Regions from separate parts of the Constrictibacter sp. MBR-5 genome, predicted to be linked through region 2. Evidence: predicted binding sites of a transcription regulator. Region 2 holds the regulator's gene; the other holds the start of a gene.
What was found. Region 2 encodes LexA, which represses DNA repair genes until DNA is damaged. Its sites were predicted from a motif close to ATGTTCTANTTTGGTTC; they were not measured.

Region 1 (5,129 bases), on a different contig from region 2:
GCCTCGTCCATGTCTCTGCCGCCGGGGTGGGGCCGGGGGCGGGCACCGCCTTCTTCGCGACGAAGCACGAGGCCGAGACGGCGCTCGCCGCGATCGACATCGCCTGGGTGGTGCTGCGGCCCGGCCTCGTCCTGGCGCCGATGGCGTATGGCGGCACGGCCCTGCTGCGCGGGCTCGCCGGGTTTCCGTGGATCGTGCCGGCCGTCCATGCCGACAGCCTCGTCCAGACCGTGGCGGTGGACGACGTCGCCGCCGCGGTGCTGCGGGCGCTCGACCCGGCGGCACCGGCGCGCGTCGCGGTCGACGTCGTCGCGGACGAGCCTGCGCGCCTCGGCGACCTGCTGACGGCGCTGCGCGCCTGGCTGGGACTGCCGCCGGCGCCGGTGGTGCCCCTGCCGGCCTGGACTGCCCGGCTGACCGCCGGCGCCGCGGATGCGGCGGGGTGGGCCGGCTGGCGCAGCCCGATGCGCAGCACGGCGATGGCGCAGGCACGCGACGGCGTCATCGGCACGGCCGGCGCCTGCCAGCGCCTGCTGGGGGTGCGACCGAAATCCCTCGCCGAGACCCTGGAGGCCTGGCCCGCCGGCGTGCAGGAACGCTGGTTCGCGAGGCTCTATTTCGTCAAGCCGCTGGCGCTAGTCGTGCTGGCGCTGTTCTGGCTGGTGTCGGGGCTGATCGGGCTGGCGCGGATCGGCGATGCGGCCGCCGTCCTGACCGTCGCCGGGTGGAGCGGCGGGGCGGCGACCGCCGCCGTGGTCGCCGGGTCGCTCGTCGACATCGCCCTGGCGGCGCTGGTCTGCTTCCGCCGGACCGCGCCGGCCGCGCTGATCGGCATGGTGGCGGTCAGTGCCGCCTATCTCCTCGCGGCGACGGTCGTCCGGCCCGATCTGTGGCTCGATCCGATGGGGGCGCTGGTCAAGACGGTGCCGGCGGCGCTGCTGGCGCTGGCGACCCTGGCGGTCATGGACGAACGGTAGGGGCGGCGGGAATGGACGACTGGTTCCTGCCGCTGAAGGCGCTGCACATCGTCGGGGCGGCCGTGCTGCTGGGGACCGGTGCCGGCATCGCCTTCTTCATGGTGATGGCGCACCGGACCCGCGACGCGCGGATCGTGGCGCACACGGCCGGCGTCGTGGTGATCGCCGACATGCTGTTCACCGCGTCGGCCGTGGTCGTGCAGCCCCTGACCGGAGCCGCCCTGGCGCAGCGCGCCGGCTGGCCGCTGCTCGATGGCTGGGTGGCGGCCAGCCTCGGCCTCTATGCCGTGATCGGCCTGTTCTGGCTGCCGGTGGTCTGGATGCAGTGGCGCATGCGCGACCTCGCCCGCGCCGCCGCGGCGGCCGGCGAACCGCTGCCGCCCGCCTATCACGCCCTCTACCGCTGGTGGTTCGCCTTCGGCTTCCCCGCCTTCGCCGCCGTGCTGGGAATCGTCTGGCTGATGGTCGCGAAGCCGGACATTTGAGGAGACACATGCCGTCCGTTATGCGTCAGGGAGCATAAAGTCCACTTGTCGCATCCAGCGCATAAGCCGGCCCCCAGCTGCGGTGCAGCTACAGGCTGCGGCCGTGCCAGACGATGCGCCCCAGGACATGGAGGCGGGCGGCGTCCTGGGGGTGGAGGGCTTCGGCCTGGTAGTGCGGGTCGTCGCTGAGCAGCAGGACGGCGCCGTCGAAGCGGTGCTGCACGCGGCGGACGACGATGCGGTCGTCGACCGCGAAGGCGTAGAGGCCGCCCTGGCCGACGCCGGCGTCGCGCCGGTCGCACAGCGCCAGGTCGCCGGCGCGCAGGGTCGGCTCCATCTCGTCGCCGGCCACCGTGAACAGGACGATGTCGTCGGCACCGCAGCCCAGGCGCTCGGCCAGCCAGCTGGTGCGGAAGGCGACGGCGTCGGTCGCCTGCGGCCAGTCCGCCGGCGGCGCATCGGCTCCGCCGTCACCGCCGCGGTCGACGAGAGGCGGAACGGCATAGTCGGCGAGTGCCGCCGCCGCGAGGATCTCGCCGTCGAGCGACTCCGGCGGGGGCTCGTCCTCTTCGGGCGCCGTTTCCGCGGGGGGCTCGGGCCGCATCATCTCGCCCTCGCCGGACCACAGCCAGTTCAGGTCGACGCCGGCCGCCGCCGCCAGCCGTGCGACGACCACGAAGGACGGCGCACCGCGGCCGCGGGCATGCGCGGCCAGCTGGTCCGCCGGCACCTCGGCGATCTCGGCCGCCTCGGCGGGGCTGTCGAACAGGTCGAGCAGCGCCGCAAAGCGCACGCCGACATCGAGCGGCCAGCTCTGCGCGGCGGCGCCCAGCTGCAGGTAGGGCTCGGCCCGCGGGGCGTCGCCGAATCGCGATGGCGTCTTCATCCGCAGCAGGTAGGGGGCGCGCCGCCCGCTGGCTAGAGGTCGCCGGTCGGAGACCGGCCGCTGGCGAGCGCCGGCCGCTGGCGAGCGGCGGAAGCCGGCGATATCATCCGGCCCGTCGCGTACCGCAGAAGGCGCTTCTGCCGGCGCTGCGAACAGGAGAAGGACAATCTCCCGCCCGAAACGCCCCGCCGCTCCGGCCCTCAGCGAGCCGGAGAGCCCCTATGCCTGGTTCCGCCTGCTGGCCTCGCTGATGCTCAGCACCCTGGGCGGCGTCGGCATGTGGTCGATCGTCGTCGTGCTGCCGGCAGTGCAGGCCGACTTCGGCGTCGACCGGGCGGACGCCTCGCTGCCCTACACGCTGACCATGGTGGGCTTCGTCTTCGGCGGGACGCTGATGGGCTGGCTCGCCGACCGGTTCGGCATCGTGGCGCCGGTCGTCGGCGGCAGCCTCGCGCTGTCGCTGGGCTACGTCCTGGCGAGCCGGGCCGACAGCCTGCTGGAGTTCGCGCTGATCCACGGGGTGCTGATCGGCTTTCTCGGCAGCTCCGCCACCTTCGGGCCGGTCATCGCCGGCGTCTCGCTGTGGTTCGACCGGCGGCGCGGCATCGCGGTCGCCATCGGCGCCAGCGGCGCCTACATGGCGGGCACCGTCTGGCCGCTGGCGATCCAGGGCGTGACCGACGCGCTGGGCTGGCGCGACGCCTATTTCGCCATCGGGATCTTCTGCCTGGTGACGATGCTGCCGCTGGTCCTGGCGCTGCGCCGGCCGCCGCCGCTGCAGCCCGCCGTCGAGGTGTCGCCCGGCGGCTTCACCGGCGAGACGCGGCCGCTCGGCATGCGCCCCAACCTGCTGCAGGGCATGCTGATCCTGGCGGGGATCTCCTGCTGCGTCGCCATGGCGATGCCGCAGGTGCACATCGTGGCGCTGTGTGCCGACCTGGGCTACGGCGCGCAGCGCGGGGCGGAGATGCTGTCGCTGATGCTGGGCTTCGGCATCGTCAGCCGGCTGGCGTCGGGCTGGATCGCCGACCGCATCGGCCCGCTGCCGACGCTGCTGCTGGGCTCGGTGCTGCAGGCTGTGTCGCTGCTGCTCTACATGACCTCGCAGAGCGTCGGCTCGCTCTACGTCGTCTCGGCGCTGTTCGGCCTGTTCCAGGGCGGCATCGTGCTGAGCTACGCGTTGATCGTGCGCCAGTTCTTCCCGGCGGCGCAGGCCGGCACGCGCATCGGCCTCGTCCTGTCGGCGACCCTGGGCGGCATGGCGATCGGCGGCTGGATGTCGGGCGCCATCTACGACCTGACCCTGTCCTACGACGCCGCCTTCCTGAACGGCTTCTTCTGGAACCTGCTGAACATCGCCATCGCCCTGTTCCTGCTGGTCCGCGGCGGGCCGCGGCGGCGCACCGCACCGGCGATGGTCTGAGCGGTCAGTCGGCTCGACCGCTCAGTCGGCTCGACCGCTCAGTCCGCTTCCTGGGGCGAGGGGGTGCGGGGGCGTTTCCAGAAGAGCTGGGACAGCCAGGTGGCGAGGAGGACGACCAGGAAGATGCGCGCCGTGTGGTGGATGGCGACGAAGGCGACCTCGATGCCGAGCGACAGCGCGATCAGGTTCATCTCGGCGAAGCCGCCCGGCGCGTAGGCCAGCAGGATGCCGCGGAAATCGAGACCGGTCGCGGCACCCATGACCAGGGCGAACACGTAGGCCAGGACGACCAGCCCCGCCGTCGTGATCGCCGAAAGCACCATCGGCCGGGCGAGCTGGTTCCAGCCGATGCCGGCGAAGCGCGCGCCTGCGCCGGCGCCGATGATCACCTGGGCGACCGCCAGGATCTCGTAGGGCGGCCGCGCCGCGGTGATGCCGCCGACATGCACGACGGCGCTGAACAGCATCGGGCCGGTCATCTGCCAGGCCGGGAAGCGCAGCCGCTTCGCCACGACGGCGCCGACCACGCCGCAGGCGGCCAGGATGGCGAGGTCGAGCAGCTCGGTGCCGACGATGCTGCCGCCGGAGCCGAGGTCGGCCGGCGGCACGTAGCTGGAGAAGATGCGGAAGGCCGGCGGCAGGATCAGCATCACCATGACGATGCGCGTCGCGTGGATCAGCGCGATCTGGCGCTCGTCGGCGCCCATCGTCGGGCCGATCAGGATCATCTCGCTGAGGCCGCCCGGTGCCGCGGAGAAGAAGGCCGTCGGCCCGTCCATGCCGCCGACGCGCATCAGGAAGAGGGTCGCGAGGCCGCCGCCGACCACGACGAAGACCAGCATGCCCAGCAGCGTCCAGGGCCACGCGCCGATCTGGTCGAGCAGGTGCGGCGTGAAGGCGCTGCCGAGCAGGACGCCGAGGACGATCATCATCACGCGGCGCAAGTCCGGCGGCAGGTAGAGCTTGGCGCCGCCGAGCGCGCTGATCGAGGTGAAGGCCAGCGCCCCAAGCATCCAGGGCAGCGGCGTGTTGAGCCATGTGAACAGCGCGCCGCCGACGGCACCGATGGCGATGGTCTTCAGCAGCAGCGGCATGCGCTGCCGCCAATCGCTCTTGCGCGGGGGGCGCTTTACACTCACGACAGGAACTGCTCCTTCAGGACGCGCTCCTCCAGGTCGTGTTCGGGATCGAACAGGAGGGTCAGGCGGGTGTCGGGGTCGTCGCGCACCTCGACGCGGACGACGTCGCGCACTTCGGTATAGTCGGCGACGGCGCTGACCGGGCGCTTGTCGGCCTCGTTCACCTCGAAGGTGACCTCGGCGCCGCGCGGCAGCAGCGCGCCGCGCCAGCGCCGCGGC
Region 2 (5,129 bases):
CCGCGCCCCGCCGATGTGCAGGAAGCCGGTCGGGGAGGGGGCGAATCGGGTGACGACGCTCATCTTTCTCCGGCGGCCGGTGGCCTCTAAAGTCGAGTCGGGCGGCGCGACGCTTTATCGACGGGGCGGGCATGAGCGTCAATAGCGCGGCGGCCGACGCGGCGGGGGATGTCGAGCGCCGGGCTGCGAGACTATTGGCCCGGATGCGCGACCGAGCCGTCGTCACGCTGGCTGCGGAGAGAGACAGGCTTTTCCTGTGGCTGCCCGTCTTTCTCGGCGCCGGCATCATCGGCTATTTCAGTCTCCCCTACGAGCCGCCGTCGGTATTAGGCTGGTGCTTCGCGGCGCTCTGCACCGCGCTGTGCGTCGCCATGCGGCGCCAGCCTGCCTGGACGCTGGTGTGCGTCGCATGCCTCGCGACGACCCTCGGCTTCCTCGCCGGGCAGGTGCGCACGGCATGGGTGGCGGCACCGCGACTGGCGGCCCCGCTCGGGCCGGTGACGGTGACGGGGATGGTCACTTCCGTCGAGCCGTCCGGGAGCGCTTGGCGCGTGCTGCTTTCCGATCCTTCGATCGTCGGTCTCACGTCCGACCGCACGCCGCATCGACTCCGGGTCAGCGTGCGGAGCATTCCGCCCGAGCCTGGCGACCGCGTGCGGTTGCGCGCCCGCCTCCTGCCGCCGCCGACACCCGCGGTGCCGGGCGGGTTCGATTTCCAGCGGCAGTCGTGGTTCGTGGGACTCGGGGCGGTCGGATACGCGCTCGGCCGCGTCGAGATCCTCGCGCCGCGCGCTGAGGGCGGGTTCGCCGAGGCGGTGGCATCGGTGCGGCATGGAATCGACAGGCGGATCCTGGCCGTACTCGACGGCGACCGGGGCGCTCTGGCGAACGCGCTCGTCACGGGACTGCGCGGCGGGGTCTCGGAAGAGACGATCGCGGCCATGCGAGATTCCGGGCTGGCGCATCTCCTCGCCATATCCGGGCTGCACATGAGCCTGGTCGCGGGGTTCGTGTTCTTCGTCGTCCGGGCCGGGCTGGCGGCGATTCCCAGCCTCGCGCTGCGATGGCAGACGCGCAAACTTGCCGCCCTCGTGGCGCTGCTGTTCGCCGGGGGCTATCTGCTGCTGTCGGGCGCGACTGTACCGACACAGCGGGCCTTCGTGATGTTGACGCTCGCGCTGGCGGCGATCCTCGCCGATCGGCTCGAGATGTCGATGCGGCCGATCGCGTTCGCCGCGCTGATCGTTCTCGTGCTGACACCGGAGGCCGTCCTCGGGCCGAGTTTCCAGCTTTCCTTCGCCGCCGTCGTCACGCTGGTGGCGGCATACGAGGCGCTGAAGCGGCGCCGCGAGCGGCGGGCGGCGGCAGGCCTGCCGCCGGCTTCGAGATGGCTGTCCTATCCGGGGGGCCTCATCTTCACGTCGGTGGTGGCGGCCGTGGCGACGGCGCCATTTGCGGCCTATCACTTTAATCAGGCGGCACTCTATTCGGTCGCGGCGAACCTCGTCGCTGTGCCTGTCACCGGCCTCTGGGTGATGCCGTGCGGGATCGTCGCGCTCCTCGCGATGCCGATCGGCCTAGAGGCCTTGCCGTTGCGGGCGATGGCGGTCGGGCTCGACGTGATCACCTGGGTGGCCAGGGAGACGGCCTCCTGGCCCGGATCGGCCCTGCGCGGCGTCATCATGCCACCGTCGGGGATGGCGGCGGTTGCGGTGGGCGGGCTCTGGCTGTGCCTCTGGCGCACGGGGTGGCGCCTCGCAGGTTTGCCGGCCGTGGTCGCCGGGCTCGCGATGGCGTCTTTGGCCGCGCCGCCCGATATCCTGCTATCCCAGGATGGGCGCCTCGTCGCGGTCCGCGATGCCGACACGCTGTTGCTCACGTCGCTTCGCGCCGCCGGCTTTGAGCGAGAGAATTGGATGCGGCAGACCGGAGCGGACGTTGCGGAGGCTTGGCCCGAACATGCGTCGGAGAGCGGGGCGATGCGTTGCGACATCACGGCCTGCCTCTACAGGCGGTCAGGCCGGACGGTCGCCTTCATCCGTCACGAGGATGCGATGGATACCGACTGTGTGAACGCGGATCTGGTCGTGCTTCTGGCACCGATCTCTTCACGCCTCGCGAAGCGACGGTGCAATGGCCCGCGGCTTCTGCGGCACCGCGACCTGCGTAGCGAAGGGGCCCACGCGATCTGGCTGAGCCCGGCGGGCGTCACGGTCGAAACCGTCCGGGGACGGCGCGGCGACCGGCCCTGGACGAAGACGGGTCAGGCGGGCGATCCGGACGCCAGCGCGGACGATCAGTAGCGGCGGAGCAGGGCGACCAGCCGTCCCTGCACCTGGACGCGATCGGGCGGGAAGATGCGGGTCTCGTACCGCGGATTCGCCGCCTCGAGCGCGATCGACCCTTTATGCCGCCGCAGGCGCTTCAGCGTGACCTCCTCCTGGTCGATCAGCGCAACGATGATCGTTCCGGGATCGGCAGTGTCGCATTCCTCGACGATGACGGTGTCGCCGTCGAAGATGCCGGCGTCGATCATCGAGTCGCCGGCGACCTCAAGCGCATAGTGCTTGCCGCGGCCAAGCATGCCGTGCGGGACGCCGACATAGCTCGTCGGGTCGCGGAGCGCCTCGATCGGCGTACCGGCGGCGATCCGCCCGTAGAGCGGAATCTCGCCCTCGTCGATCGACTTGGATGGCGTCCGCCGCTCACGGAACGGTCCCTGGATCAGCGTACCGCCGTCGGCGGGCGCCGGCACCGCCGTCGGCCCGGCACCCTTGCGCGCCGCAGAATCGGGCAGGCGCAACACTTCCAGCGCGCGGGCCCGGTGGGGAAGGCGTCGAATGAAGCCACGCTCTTCGAGGCCGGTGATCAGCCTGTGGATGCCCGACTTGGATTTCAGCGAGAGAGCTTCTTTCATCTCTTCGAAGGAGGGTGACACGCCGTCACGGGTCAGCCGGGCGTTGATGAAGAGAAGCAGCTCGGTCTGTTTCCTGGTCAGCATGCCTGCGGCTCCGGTCGTTCAGCAAAGAGCCCGAGGCGGAGAACTCGGACGGTCAGCCTAACGTCGTCGGTCTGATCGAGTTGCACCCTCGGCGGGAGAGGGCGCAACGCCTTACATTGCGCGGCAAGAACAAAACGACAACGATGTATGTTCTATTTTAGTTCCCCTTCTCCGTCAATACGAAACACCCGCGGGCGTGGGCTCGCTCACACGACCTGCAGAGGCGACGCATCGGTGGCGCCGCCCGCCCGCGCGGCGGGCGGTACGGAGCGCCTGCCGAGGCTCGGTTGAAACCTCCCGCAATTCGGGATACTTAGGATCTCAAAATAAGCTCATTCTGGAAGGCTACGCAGGCCGACATGCGCTTGCGGGGAGAGGCCATGGCACGAGCTACCACCGCCTCCGCCAGTCGCAAGACCCGCGCGGACAAGGACAGCGAAGACAAAGGTTCCGGCCGGAAGGGGGGGGCGGCCAAGACGGCGGCAGCCTCTTCGCCGACTGCGACGAAGGGCGCCGCGCCGAAGAAGCCTGCGGCGAACGCCTCCGCCGATACCCTGCTGAAATACTACCGCGACATGCTGCTGATCCGACGCTTCGAGGAGCGAGCGGGCCAGATGTACGGCATGGGGCTGATCGGCGGCTTCTGCCATCTGTACATCGGGCAGGAGGCGGTGGTCGTCGGAGTCCAGGCCGCCCTCAAGGAGGGCGACACCGTTATCACCGGCTACCGCGATCATGGCCACATGCTGGCCTGCGGGATGGATTCGCGCGGCGTCATGGCGGAGTTGACCGGGCGTCGCGGCGGCTACTCCAAGGGCAAGGGCGGCTCGATGCACATGTTCAGCCGCGAGAAGAATTTCTTCGGCGGCCACGGCATCGTCGCGGCGCAGGTGCCGCTCGGCAACGGCCTCGCCTTTTCCCATCGCTATCGCGAGAACGGCCTAGTCAGCGTCACCTATTTCGGAGACGGCGCGGCCAACCAGGGGCAGGTCTACGAGTCGTTCAACATGGCGACGCTCTGGAAGCTGCCCACCGTGTTCGTCATCGAGAACAACAAGTACGGCATGGGGACCTCGGTCGCCCGCGCGGCTGCCGGCGGCGACCTGTCGCAGCGGGGAGTCGCGTTCGGCATTCCGGGCCGCAAGGTCGACGGAATGGACGTGCTCGCCGTGCGCGAGGCGGCGGACGAGGCGATCGCCCACGCGCGCAACGAAGGACCGGTCATCCTGGAGATGGAGACCTACCGCTATCGCGGTCACTCCATGTCCGATCCGGCGAAGTACCGGACGCGCGAAGAGGTCAACAAATTCCGCACAGAGCGCGACCCGATCGAGCATCTTCGCGAGCTGCTGCTCGCGGATAAGCACGCCGACGAGAACCGACTGAAGCAGATCGACCGGGAGATCCGGGATATCGTCGCCGATGCGGCCGAGTACGCGCAGAACAGTCCGGAGCCCGATCCGTCGGAGCTCTATACCGACGTACTCGCCTAGCCTGACCCGGAACGGCAAGAGACCGGAAACCGCCCATGCCGATCGAAGTACTGATGCCGGCCCTGTCGCCGACGATGACCGAGGGCAAACTCGCCAAATGGCTCATCAAAGAAGGCGACGAGGTCCAGGCGGGTGACGTCCTGGCCGAAATCGAGACCGACAAGGCGACCATGGAGGTCGAGGCGGTCGACGAGGGCAGGGTCGGCCGACTGCTGGTCGAAGAGGGTGCCGAGGGCGTGGCGGTGAACACCCCGATCGCCCTGCTGGTCGGCGGCGACGAGGAAGCACCCGCCGCCGATCAGAAGGCCGAGCCGAAGCAGTCCGGCGAGCCCAAAGCGGCAGCGCAGGCGCCGGCTGCCGACGACGAGGAGGAGACGGCCGAACCGGAGGCCGTCGACGAGGCGGGCGGCGAGGAAGGAGTCCGCCACGACGCCAAGTCGCGCATGCCGACGGCACCTGCGGCGCCGACGACGGAGCGGCCGGCGGCGGAGGACGAGGCCGCCTTCGCCGATGCGCCGACCATGACCGTGCGGGAGGCTCTGCGCGACGCGATGGCCGAGGAGATGCGCCGCGACGACACCGTCTTCGTCATGGGCGAGGAGGTCGCGGAGTATCAGGGCGCCTACAAGATCACC

Region 1: a site for LexA is predicted at 2,499-2,515, ahead of ABIE65_RS19945 (S24 family peptidase). Genes of this name have one in related genera too.

Annotation. Positions count from the first base shown of each region.
Region 1 is NZ_JBEPTK010000011.1:78,061-83,189, reverse strand. Features, by position in the region: gene ABIE65_RS19955 (SDR family oxidoreductase) at 1-977, shown strand, start outside; gene ABIE65_RS19950 (DUF2269 family protein) at 989-1,462, shown strand; gene ABIE65_RS19945 (S24 family peptidase) at 1,551-2,348, opposite strand; gene ABIE65_RS19940 (MFS transporter) at 2,599-3,771, shown strand; gene ABIE65_RS19935 (AbrB family transcriptional regulator) at 3,810-4,910, opposite strand; gene ABIE65_RS19930 (NAD kinase) at 4,907-5,129, opposite strand, start outside.
Region 2 is NZ_JBEPTK010000004.1:368,062-373,190, reverse strand. Features, by position in the region: gene gltX (glutamate--tRNA ligase) at 1-63, opposite strand, end outside; gene ABIE65_RS11835 (ComEC/Rec2 family competence protein) at 132-2,303, shown strand; gene lexA (transcriptional repressor LexA) at 2,297-3,001, opposite strand; gene pdhA (pyruvate dehydrogenase (acetyl-transferring) E1 component subunit alpha) at 3,382-4,494, shown strand; gene ABIE65_RS11820 (pyruvate dehydrogenase complex E1 component subunit beta) at 4,530-5,129, shown strand, end outside.